2 regions of the Fictibacillus sp. KU28468 genome follow, and region 1 is predicted to be linked to the other one. Evidence: riboswitches for the same ligand, from Rfam matches in the RefSeq annotation. Region 1 holds a riboswitch; the other holds the start of a gene.

Region 1 (6,450 bases):
ACTGTTATGAAACACCAGATACGCCCCGTACCCAAGACCGATCAAGTAGCTGATACCGACGAGTACTTTAATAGTCGGTTCAAACAGCGCATCGATTTTAGCAACGGCGATATTTTTACCGTACACATCGTCGGTAAGGTCATTGAACCGTTCGATGTCTTCCCGCTCTTTCACGTAGGCGCGAATAACCCTTACTCCTGAAATGCTTTCAAGCACCTGGTCATTCATGTCCCCGAAGGCATCCTGTGCTTTCATGAACCGCTCATGAACTTTCTTTCCATACCTGTTCATGGCAATGGCCATTAAAGGAAGCGGCAATACAGCAGCCAGCGTCAAATTCCAGCTGATGAAAATTCCCATCGTAAAAAGGATAACCAGCATAAATACACTGGAATCAACAAGTGTTAATATCCCGAAACCGGCAGTAACGGAAATCGCCTTCAAGTCATTGGTAGCTCTTGCCATTAAATCTCCTGTCCGGTTCTTTTCGTAAAATGCCGGTGTCATTTTCAACAGGTGTCGCATGAATTTCGAACGAAGAATCCGCTCAACAACAAACGCCCCTCCAAACAACTGATACATCATGAAATACGTTAAAATATAGGTTACTGTTAACAAACCTAAATAAAATAAGATCGTTTGTACAAGCGACTCTTTTGTCAGCTTGCCGAGATTGATCGCATCAATCGCATTGCCGACGATCTTCGGCGGAATGACTTCCAAGATGCCGACAACAATTAATAACAGAACAGCAATCGTATATCGTTTCCAATGCTGTTTAAAAAACCAGCCTAATTTGCTCAGTACCGAAAACATAAATTCTCCCCCTTCCCCTTCATGTTAGTGCAAACAAACGTGCTACCCCGATTCGTGATGGGCTTCAGAATTCAACCTGACCATAGAAAATACATACATAGTGCATTGCTCCTTTATGTGAAAAAATTTGTGAAACCAACTTGAAAAGCGCAAGCGCCCTGTTAAAGTCCGACAAGCGCTGGAGCTTTTACTCAGCAACACGCTTTTTATGTTGAGGAGTAAAAGTGAAACGGCTAAGGACGAAAAAAGCTTGTAATTTTCGTCCTCCGAGGACTAGGGATGAAATTATGTTATGGATTTCATCATTATGCCGAAAACAAGAAATACGTTTTCTGCCCTGGATGCTGGAGCTAGACAAAAGAAAAAGCATACCGCCCCTGTGGCGATATGCTTAGAAAAACAGAAGACACCTCACAAAGGAAAATGTGACCGGTGCCTGTGAATAAACGAAAAAGAATGACTAGTGTTCTTTCATCTCTGGGTGGCCGGCCGCACTATGAATTTGAGAAACAGCGATATGACGAACATCATAGATTTTCACTGACTTTTTCATGACCAACCATCCCTTCAAAAATTTGGTATTGTTTTCGACTTTGCTAATATTAACACTATTCTAACTATAATGTCAATATGAAAAACACTGTATTTTCTTTACTCCCATCTTCCCAAAAAAGAAAAAAATCCGCGGTGTGCGGATTTTTCCCTGGTTAATCATTAAAAATTAAATTGTCGGTTCAAATTAGCCATTTCGATGGCTGCAGCAGCTGCTTCCCATCCTTTGTTTCCGGCTTTTGTACCAGCACGCTCTATCGCCTGCTCAATGGAATCTGTTGTCAGGACACCAAAAATGACAGGTACACCAGACTGAAGAGAAGCAGCGGAAACGCCTTTTGCCGCTTCATTGCAGACATAGTCAAAATGAGGTGTAGAGCCACGGATGACTGTTCCAAGGGTGATAACGGCATCATATTTGCCCGCGTCTGCCATTTTCTTGGCGATCAATGGAATTTCAAAAGCTCCAGGCACCCAAGCGATGTCGACGTTCTCTTCTTCTACACCGTGGCGTTTTAAAGCATCCTGCGCCCCGCTTAACAGTTTTCCAGTAATAAATTCATTAAACCGACCTACTACAATTCCAACCTTTAATCCTGATCCAACTAAATTCCCTTCATAAATCGTTGCCATTATTAGAATTCCTCCTCTGATTAAAACTGCAGCAAGTGCCCTAGTTTTGTTTGTTTTGTTTTTAAATATTTTTCGTTATCCTTATTTGACGGCGTTTGAATCGCTATGCGCTCCACCACTTCAAGGTCATAGCCTTTTAATCCTGTAATCTTTCGCGGATTATTCGTCAGCAGGCGCATCTTCTTTATACCGAGCTCTTTCAATATTTGTGCTCCGATACCATAATTTCTGAGATCTGGTGCGAATCCAAGCTTTTCATTGGCTTCTACCGTATCGTAGCCCTCTTCCTGGAGCTTATAGGCCTTCATTTTATTAAGAAGTCCTATCCCTCTGCCCTCCTGCCTCATGTACAAAAGCACACCAGAATCAGCTTCCTGGATCTGGCGGAGCGCTGCGTGAAGCTGAGGTCCGCAGTCACAGCGGCGGGAACCAAATACATCCCCTGTTAAACATTCCGAGTGAACCCTCACAAGCACTGGCTGATCTGGGTCAATGGTACCCTTAACGAGGGCCACATGTTCTTTATCATCGATTAGGTTGGTAAAAGCAATTGCCGTAAACTCTCCGTATTCCGTCGGAAGCTTAATCTCAACTTCTTTAGCCACCAGCTTTTCCTTCTGGTTTCTATATTGGATTAAATCCTTGATGGTGATGAACTTCAAGTCATGTTCTCGGGCGATTTCCTGCAGTTCAGGCACCCTTGCCATGCTTCCATCCTCATTCATGATCTCGCAGATCATCCCCGCCGGTTTGCAACCAGCCAGAATCGCCAGGTCTACAGCAGCTTCCGTATGGCCCGCACGCTGAAGGACGCCGCCTTTTTTTGCGATCAGGGGAAAGATATGTCCCGGGCGTATAAAATCAGCTCCCTTCGACTCTTCCTCCACCATCTTTTGAATGGTAACTGCCCGCTCAAGTGCAGAAATGCCGGTTGTGGTACTTTTATGATCAATACTGATCGTAAAGGCTGTTCCATGAGGGTCTGTGCTATGGCTGACCATTGGAGAGAGCTCAAGCTTAGCAGCAAGCTGCTCATCGATAGGCGCACAGATCAGCCCTCTTCCATGCTTGGCCATAAAGTTTACGGTTTCGGGTGTGACTTTTTCTGCAATGGCAACAAAGTCACCTTCATTCTCTCTATCCTCATCATCTACCACAATTACTGGTTTTCCCATAACTAAATCCTGTACGGCCTCTTCTATACTGTGAAACATGTAAAACCCTCCTTTGCCTCTAGAATCCGTGCTCCGTTAAATAGTCCATCGTGATGGCTGTTTTCTTGTTCTCCGGCTGAGTCTTACCGGACATAAATTTTTCAACATATTTTCCAAGCATGTCGCACTCGATGTTTACCGAATCTCCCTTTGCTTTTGCACCCAGTACGGTATGTGAGACCGTATGGGGGATCAAGGAGATCGTAAACGTATCATCTGTCAGTCCAAAGATCGTCAGGCTCGTTCCATCTACAGCAACTGAACCTTTCAGCAAAAGGTATTTCGCAAGGTACTGCGGTACTTTAATGTCATAATAGATGGCATTTTTTTCTGGCCGCTTCTGGACAATCTCTCCCGTTCCGTCGATATGTCCGCTGACAAAGTGTCCTCCAAACCTCCCGCCGGACGCCATGGCCCGCTCCAAGTTGACTTTGGAATGGAATGACAATCCTTTTAGCCCTGTACTTCTGTACGTTTCCGGCATCACATCAACAGTGAAGCTCTTTTCAGAAAAGGTTGTGACCGTGAGACAAACTCCGTTTACAGAAATGCTGTCCCCGAGCTGTACATCAACGAGAACTTTTGCAGCTGAAATGGTGAGTACAATTGTTTCATTGCCTTTTTTTATACCTTCAATGGTTCCTAATTCTTCTATGATTCCTGTAAACATTCATTCACCCCCTGTCGTTTATTATTGAAATATCTTAATTTAAGGAATGGGCTGAACTTGATGATGAAGCATCAGAAACAAAAAACCCCCGGAAGACACAATTCTCCCAGGGGTTCCTATTTATTGTTCTGAATAAACTCGTAGCATCAATAAACAGTTATGACGAAATAAGCTTTCAAGGATTGTATTTTTAAACAATGCCAAATAAGCGTTCTTCATTCCTTCTCCCATCCAGACTATACTGTCGGCTCTGGAGTTTCACCAGATCCACCGTCTATGCACACTGCACAGCCGGGTCACGGACTAAGAGGATAAATCCTCAACACCGCCGGTTGGGAATTTCACCCGACCCCGAAGGAAACATATTTAATTGTAAAGCATGATTCAAGTATAACGTTGTTTTATTTTCATTTCAAACATCATATCTCAGAACTTTTTCTTGCTATTGTTTATCAAGCCCTTTCGACTCAATAAATTCTTTCATATAGGTCCGCTTTGGCTGCGCCATTACTCTCGCCATTTGAGTGGCCCACCCTTCATCCCGGGCTCCGCCTGTGCGCTCTTTATAGTACTCTGCCGTTTTCATCTCGAATTCCTTTAAGACCGGCAGCGCTTTTTCATCATCCTTGTACTGATTTTTATGGAAGACGGCTTCTTGAGGCAAACGCGGTTTTAGACCAGGGGAGGCATCAGGAAAGCCGACAGCCATGCCGAACAGCGGCACTACATGGTCAGGGCAGCGAAGCAGCTCGGAGACTTCCGGAAGATTGTTTCTAATACCCCCGATATAGACGATGCCTAAGCCGAGCGATTCTGCAGCCATAGCAAGGTTCTGTGAGGCAAGAGCAACATCGATCATCCCTACCATGAATCCTTCCTTGGATTGTACGGTCGCATCAACATTTCCGCCTGTCATTTCAGCCATAAGCTTATGGCGGTGATAATCAAGGCAAAAGACGAAGAAGTAGCCATTCTGGGCCACATAGCTTTGATTGCCTGCCAATTCAGCAAGCTTATCCTTTAAACTCTGCTCCTCCACTCCTATGATGGAATATACTTGCTGATAGCTGGAAGTGGAAGCAGACTGAGCACATTGGACAAGCGTTTCAATGGTTTCTTGCGGAATCGGTTCATCTTTAAACCGGCGGATCGACCGGTGAGAAAGAATATTTTTTATCGTTTCGTTCATTCTCCACAATCCCTTCGTGTTAAAGTACTTAGTTATGTTTCCTAATCTATCACAAGATTAATCGTGACAGGAAGTGTGGCGGCTTAGGCATGGTTCATCCTCTCATGCCTATTCGTAATATTAATGGTACCGTAAAAGATGGCTTATAAATTCTTTGATGGCAAAGGTCTTATATTTATGTTTTTTCATCACAATCCCCAAGTGCCATGGGATTTCATTGCCTTTGATCTCCACCTTTTTCACTTTTTGATCATTTACTTTCTCATAGATGGACTGCGGGAGAAAAGAAACGCCAAGGTTCTCTCCTACAAGACCTGTGATAAAATCCCACTGTGAACTTTTATAAGCGATCTGCGGTTCAAAACCGGCCTGTCGGCATTTTGCAAGCATGTAATCATACAACGCAAATTCTTCTGTGAAAAAGATAAAATCCTCATTGCTTAATTCTTTCAGCTCCACCTGTTCCTTTTCGGCAAGCGGATGCTGGCTGCTGACGATCAGCGTCATTACGTCTTTCATGAATGGAACCACATCAAACAGCTCGTCATCTACAGGCAGCACCGATATCCCGAGTTCAAGATTGCCATGAAGCACTTCATCCTCCATTTTTTTCGCACCGTACTCCACCAGCTTGATGGCAATTTCAGGATAAGATTTTTGAAAATCACCAATAATCTTTGGAAAATACAATATTCCAATAACCGGGGGCAGACCGATCGATACGGATCCTTTCTTCAAATGCATCACATCATATAAAGAGGAAGATAGATCTTCCATAGAATGGAGGATCTCTTGCGCATGGCTGTAAACCGCATGTCCCGCATCGGTTAGCTCAATATTCCTTCCCGATCGGTCAATGAGCTGAACTTCAAGCTCTTCTTCCAGAGATTTGACCATCTTGCTTAAGCTTGGCTGTGAAAGGAACAAGGTGTTTGCTGCTTTCGTAAAGCTTCTCTGTTTTCCGACTTCTGCAAAATATTTTAATTGCCTTAAATCCATAATCGCATCCTCTTATAACTAAAAGTTATAAATTATATTATTAACATTCATTTTACCCATGATACATACAGGTGTAAAATATAGCTATAGCAAAAAAACAACAGGACGCTTTTTGATGTAGTTGGTATGCAATGTGATGTCACGGATGTACAGAGAAAAGCCGCCTCACAATTTATGAGGCGGCTTTTCTTATTCCTTTATACTGGAAGGCTCTCCAGATAAGCACGAACGTTTTCTGGTGTTTTTGCATTGGCACTGTGAAGATGGGCGAGTTTCTCTCCATTTTTAAACAAAAGCAAGCTTGGGATTCCCATGACTTCGTACTTTTCAGCAAGTTCCGGAAACTTATCCCGGTCGATCTCATACCAGGCTTTGTC
Region 2 (6,450 bases), 1.9 Mb from region 1:
GATGGAAAAGTAAAACTGATCGCTGCAGGTTTTGGTGAAGCACCTACCGCTATTAACAATGCGAAAACTTATATAGATCCAAAAGCAAAAACCCAGCCACAACACAGCAGCAGCTTATTTTAGGAGGAAATTCAATTTATGAATCGCCAATGGACCGAAGATGAACTTTACATTGCTGAACTGCTGCAGGATCTTCAGCGTAAGATTGGATCACTGCACATTACAGATGAATCGTTTCTTGAAAATGTTCAGGCAGCCCTCCCTGAGCTCAAGCAGCTCTTGGAAAAAGTCAAAGGCTCACTGGAATAAAGTGGTTCTTGGTTTTGCCATGGTAAGTATGCTACAATGACATCAGCAGACAAGTTCTGCTCATAAACCCATAAATATAACCCGGTGTCGGCACACCGGGTTTTTTTCTACATAAATAAGGAGATTACAAATGAACACATTCATCATCATTGGAATTGTTTTCTTTATACTCGGTACCGGATTAATGATGGCAAGCAGCCGGAATGCCGGCAGAAAAAAGTGGATGTATATCGGGTTTTCCGTCTTATCTGACCTTATCGGGCTGTTCTTTCTTTTGTATTTGGGCAACTAAAAATCTTTTATGAAGGTGGTTAGCAGTAAGCTAAACACCTTTTTTCCTTTTTCATTTCGTTTCCGGATTATTATTTCTTTTTGAAATAGTTCTTCATTGATTGTTATGGTTTCATAATCCACCGTTGCTTCCTGACCTTTAACGTAATCTTCATATGTCTTTTGCAGATAGGCTTCCGCTTCTTCCTTCGTATTGAACTCAATCTCTACCGTAAGACCTGGCCTCCCTTTGGATTGCCTGCGTATTTCGATTACATACTTCATTTATGACACACAGCAGTAAAGCAGCACCCACAGGATACTGATCAGCAAGATTCCTAGCCATCCACCCATTGCATAACCTGCTGCCATAACGAGCAGTACCGAAAAGCTCGCCAGCAGCCACGACAATATGTTTAGGTTCATCATCTCCACTTTTTACTCTCCCTTTACAGGTTGATTTTTTTCAAGTGGTATAAACATATTCTCTGCCGCCGGTAAAATTGCACACAGAAAAGCGAAAGTGCCCTGCTAAAGTCCGATAAAGAAGACACGGCTCATGTTTTTATGAGCCAATGTCGCACTTATGCCCTGTGGGTACAAGCGCTGGAACCATTACACAGCCTCAGGCACTGTAGCTAGACAAAAAAAACCTCCTTGTCAGCCATCAGCGGCTTACGAGGAGGTTTTTTCTATATGATTAGCACTCTTCAGGAGTACCAGCATTGGTTGCAGTTTTGAATGAAGAACCGCATCCGCATGAAGCGATCGCGTTCGGATTATTGATTGTAAATCCTCCGCCCATCATGTTCTGCTTAAAATCAACAGTTGTACCATTTAAAATCTTGGAACTTTCATCATCCACAACAATTTTAAGGCCATTAATCTCCTCTTCATGATCATTGCTCTGGGTTTCTTTATCAAAGCCCATGCCGTATGAGAGGCCGCTGCATCCGCCGCCTTTTACACCGACACGAAGAAAAAGTCCTGATTCCTCTTCAGCTGCAAGCATTTCTTTAATTCTGCCTACTGCCGCATCTGTAAAGTTTACGATCATCTCTGTACACTCTCCTTCATTGAAGGTTTTATAACTATATTATACAAGTGCAAACCAAAACTCTCAAGGTTTAGGCTTGCTCCTTAAAATGAATTTTCTTTTTCAATCTTTAATATGAGGTTATGGGTTTCATCAATTTTACGGCTATAGCTCAATACTTGGGGATGATTCAGACCAAATAGATCAGCCGTTTTAATCATCTTTTGGCGGAGCACTTCTATCTGCTCATTATATTGGATTAGCCGTTCGCAATCAGCTACATTCATCACGTGCAACACTCCCTGGTTCAATACCTGGCGGTTCCATTATTCTACTTCATCTTCAATTTTTTTACAATATAAGACACTCAATATTATGTATTCTGCTATATTTTCACCCTTTTGTCTTTATTATTTCTAAAAAGTAAACAATCTTTAACGTTTGTTACACGAATGTGACATTGAAGGTAATTCGTTCCTTCCTTGTCCTCCCAAATAAATGAGCGTATAATAGACTGCGTATTCTTCGGGCGTTTTTACTAGCCCTAGAAAAAAGCTTTTAATCAAAAAGTTTGATTTCGCGGGATTCTTTCCTGCACAATAGAACGTATATACATATTAATTGAAACGGGGGAAAAGGAATGGCAATCATTACACAAGAAACAAAAATTCATGACATTGCTGAAAAAATCCGTAACGGTGAACGACTTTCAATTGAGGACGGCCTTTTTTTATATGAAACCAACGATATACTAGGTGTCGCTCAATTGGCGAATGAAGTGAATTCGAAGAAAAACGGCGATAATGTTTATTTTATTGAAAATATGTACATTAACCCAACCAATGTATGCGAAGCAACTTGCAGCTTCTGCGGTTTCAAGCGGAAACCTGGTGAAGAAGGCGCCTATACAATGAACGAAGAACAGCTGCTTGAGTATGTTGAAAAGCGATGGAATGATAATATCCGCGAATTCCATATTGTCGGCGGCCATAATAATGAAGTGCCTTTTGACTACTATCTGGACACCATTCGTGTTCTGAAAAAACATTATCCAAATGCTGCAATAAAAGCCTATACAGGAGCAGAAATTGAGTTTTTTGCACGCTTATCTGGTTTGTCCATGAAAGAAGTATTAGAGGAACTTGTTAAAGCAGGACTGGACACAATGCCAGGAGGCGGTGCAGAAATTCTAACTGAACGCTATCGTGAAAAAATGAGTCCGGATAAAGCTTCTACCGATCAATGGCTGGAATCCCATGAGATTGCTCACGGTCTTGGACTTCGTACTCATGCAACCATGCTGTACGGTTCTATTGAATCAAAAGAAGAACGCTTGATTCATATGGACAGACTTCGAAAGCTTCAAGATCAAACGAACGGATTTATGGTTTTCATTCCGCTTGCGATGCAGCCAAGAACAGCTTCCATGGGGCTTACCCGCCGGACGTCAGCTTTTGATGATATGCGCACAATCGCTATCAGCCGCTTGATGCTCGATAATTTTGACCATGTTAAAGCGTACTGGATCAACATCGGTGTTCAATTAACACAGATGGCCTTGACTTTTGGTGCTGATGACATTCACGGAACTTTGATTGAGGAAAGAATTTCTCACTCTGTTGGTGCCCTCACTTCTCAAGGCATTACGCGTAAAGAATTGGTGCATTTAATAAAAACAGCCAACAAGAAACCTGTTGAACGCGATACGTTCTATAACATCATCAAAGAATATTAAACAAAAACTGCCGGAAGCATCCGGCAGTTTTTGTTTAAAGTAAATTCACGGAAGTAATGCCTAGCTTCAGCGCTTTTCGGACTTAATCAGGGCGCTTGCGCTTTTCTTCTTATCTTAACTTTTCCTCTGTCCAGAAGTAATCATCATCTGCGTTTAAGATGGTCAGCTTGCTGTGGCAGCATGGCATGACCAGCAGCTGCTTGATGCCTTCCTTTGCACTGTTCAGCTTTTCTTCAGAAAATGCCGTCAGCACATTGGACTTATGGCAGAACGGGCATTCATTTATATAGATATCGTCCATCATTTTATCGTAAGGCCAAGAATTCTCAAATGTCAGCATAACCACTGGCTTCTTTCTCAGAACAGCCAGATTTCCCCTCCTTGCATAGATTATTTCCTACCTATTGTATACCAGAAGACCAAGCATCTGTGTGATTTCTTTTACCCATTCTTTTCGGTTCATAACCTTATTCCATTTCCAAGGCTTTTTTCAAAAAGCTTGTTGCATTATGAACATTTCTGCATAGAATCTTCCTTGACAAGTTGATTGGAGTGGAAGGTGCGAGACTCCTCGAAAATGAATTTCACATTTTCTTCGTGCGATATAACGCTGCCGAAGCCTTCCTTGTCCTGCGGGGGTAGCGTGACAGGTAAGACCCAAAGGCGCTTGCGCCGTGGGGCTTACCTCATTCCCCGCGGAAAGCGAGCAGCCTGGAACGGAAATCAACCACTATCAAGTACAACAATGAAAACGAAACAGCAATTTCCAAAAACCCACTAAACTTTTGTAAGTCAAAATGGTTCCCAAATTCCTTTTTATGCAGTATAATAAGCAATGTATTTTACAAAAAAATAGCGATCCATCTTCGGGGCAGGGTGAAATTCCCGACCGGCGGTATTTGAAGATTCCCTCTTCATCAGCCCGTGAGCTCATGAGAAGAGCTGAAACGCATCGCTTAGAGCCGATAAGCATTGGAACTCACTGACCATCAAACACTTTTTGTTTTTTGGCAGGGAGTGAAAGTGACTCGAGGCTTTAAGCATTGAAGCTAGACATCGTTTCGTTGCTTCTTGTCTGCTGATCTGGTGTAATTCCAGAGCCGACAGTAAAGTCTGGATGGGAGAAGATGACGGTGCATCGTTCAGTTCTTTTACAATAAAGAGATCTATTGTAAAACGACTGAGCCCTCGCTCAGCTGCATTCTAAGGACAAAACGTTCTTAAAATGTTTATTTGATGATGCCTGACACTCTCCCTTAGCTTCAATAAAAAGCTAAGGGTTTTCTATTGTTGTCAGGGGTGCACTGCATTTGAAATCAGAGATGGCGCAACAAAAGGAGAGATTTCAACATGCAAAAGGGAAAAGTGTATAAGATGGTGGCTGTTTCCATGCTAAGCAGCATTGCGTACGTATTACAGTTATTGGATTTTCCGTTTCCGGGTCTTCCATCATTCCTGCAGATTGACTTCAGCGAAGTCCCTGCATTGCTTGCAGCGATTGTCTTCGGACCGCTCGCAGGAATTGCCGTTGAAGCAATTAAGAACTTCCTTCATTACGGAATTGTCGGCAACCTGACAGGGGTTCCAGTTGGAGAACTGGCAAACTTTATCGCTGGATCGATCTTCATTGTTCCTGTCTCCTATTTCTTCCGCAAATACCGTACTACGAAGGGCTTATCCGCAGGGTTGGTCAGTGGAACAGTCTTAATGACGTTAGCGATGGGGGTATTGAATTACGTGCTGATCCTTCCCGCTTACACATGGTTCCTGAACTCACCGCAAATGTCCGGTGATGCGATGCTGAACCTGATCTTAGTAGGGATTGCACCGTTCAATGTGATCAAAGGATTACTTATCACAATTTTATTCATTGTGTTATATACAAGGATTCAGCCTTGGCTGAACAGACAATATCAGCATTCTTAAAAAATGCAGAAAAAGCTGGCTCACTCGATGAGCCAGCTTTTCTATTGATACAGGCAGTTTACATTAAGTTTGATCGGACAGTAAATGTTATGTTTTGGCCAGTTAATGCATTTTATAAGTCGTTTATAAATTCATCTTTGTTGCCAAACTAACGCTGAATATAAAAAAACACCATTTCCGCGGAGGAAATCGTGTTTTTTATTAAAACATCGGATTTTCTTCTAAAAATTTATAAACGTTCTCGACCAGCTCGTCCGGTGTTTCACCGTGTACAATTTCTCCGTTCACTAAAGCGAATAGAGAACGGGCACAGTGCCCACAATATCCGAGACAGCCGTATTCAATCACATCAAGGTCATAATCCTGTTCCAATTTCTCTAGTGCACGCTGTGAGCCGTTGGCCAGGTTGCTGACACAAAATTCGATAATCGGCTTCATCTTTTCACCTCGCCTTACTTTTCTATCCTATCTTGTAGGAACAGGACAGTCAAACCCTTTAACTTGTCCCCTTCAGTTTTTCATTAAAATGGTTGAGAATTTATAGTAAAATGCTATACTTAGAAGTGTTTGAATGTGAAATCGCTTCCGTTGAAGCCTGTAGAAAACGTTGATTTACTGCTATTATTGATGAGATTAGTACACATTGTGCCATAGAAAGAAGGGAAAGACAATGAAACACCTAGTATTGCTTGGCGGCGGATATGGGGGAATGCGCCTAATGAAGCGCCTGCTGAATGCATCTGAGCTTCCATCCGACGTCCAAATTACCTTAATCGACAAGCTTCCTTATCATTGTTTAAAAACTGAATATTATGCGCTGGCTGCTGGAACTATTTCCGACCACCATATCCGGGTTCCGTTCCCTGAACATCCCCAGCTTAAAGTGAAATACGGAGAAGTGACCGGCCTTGATTTTGACGGAAAACAAATCCACCTTTTAGATGATGAAACTTTGACTTATGATGAATTAGTCATTGGCTTAGGCTGTGAAGATAAATATCATAATGTCCCTGGTGCTCCAGAATATACGCTCAGCATTCAAAGTGTGGACAAGTCCCGCGAAACCTACCAGGTATTAAATAACCTTCCGCATAATGCAGTTGTCGGTGTTGTCGGTGCAGGATTGAGCGGTGTCGAATTAGCCAGTGAACTCCGCGAGAGCCGTTCCGATTTG

Evidence for each region. A riboswitch is a leader RNA that binds a small molecule or an ion and turns the genes downstream of it on or off. The one in region 1 is predicted to bind FMN.
Region 2: linked by a shared signal. The riboswitch ahead of OKX00_RS06150 (ECF transporter S component) and the one ahead of ribE (riboflavin synthase) in region 1 are both predicted to bind FMN.

The regions. Positions count from the first base shown of each region.
Region 1 is NZ_CP110666.1:3,636,920-3,643,369, forward strand. Features, by position in the region: gene OKX00_RS19090 (ABC transporter ATP-binding protein) at 1-816, opposite strand, end outside; gene ribE (6,7-dimethyl-8-ribityllumazine synthase) at 1,531-2,001, opposite strand; gene OKX00_RS19100 (bifunctional 3,4-dihydroxy-2-butanone-4-phosphate synthase/GTP cyclohydrolase II) at 2,022-3,215, opposite strand; gene ribE (riboflavin synthase) at 3,235-3,885, opposite strand; FMN riboswitch at 4,101-4,248, opposite strand; gene nfsA (oxygen-insensitive NADPH nitroreductase) at 4,328-5,074, opposite strand; gene OKX00_RS19115 (LysR family transcriptional regulator) at 5,195-6,073, opposite strand; gene OKX00_RS19120 (thioredoxin family protein) at 6,271-6,450, opposite strand, start outside.
Region 2 is NZ_CP110666.1:1,207,941-1,214,390, reverse strand. Features, by position in the region: gene OKX00_RS06195 (NAD(P)/FAD-dependent oxidoreductase) at 1-123, shown strand, start outside; gene OKX00_RS06190 (hypothetical protein) at 139-309, shown strand; gene OKX00_RS06185 (hypothetical protein) at 440-601, shown strand; gene OKX00_RS06180 (hypothetical protein) at 598-864, opposite strand; gene OKX00_RS06175 (hypothetical protein) at 865-1,014, opposite strand; gene OKX00_RS06170 (HesB/IscA family protein) at 1,280-1,636, opposite strand; gene OKX00_RS06165 (aspartyl-phosphate phosphatase Spo0E family protein) at 1,720-1,902, opposite strand; gene mqnE (aminofutalosine synthase MqnE) at 2,256-3,350, shown strand; gene OKX00_RS06155 (hypothetical protein) at 3,460-3,690, opposite strand; FMN riboswitch at 4,209-4,483, shown strand; gene OKX00_RS06150 (ECF transporter S component) at 4,701-5,276, shown strand; gene OKX00_RS06145 (YuzB family protein) at 5,478-5,714, opposite strand; gene OKX00_RS06140 (NAD(P)/FAD-dependent oxidoreductase) at 5,947-6,450, shown strand, end outside.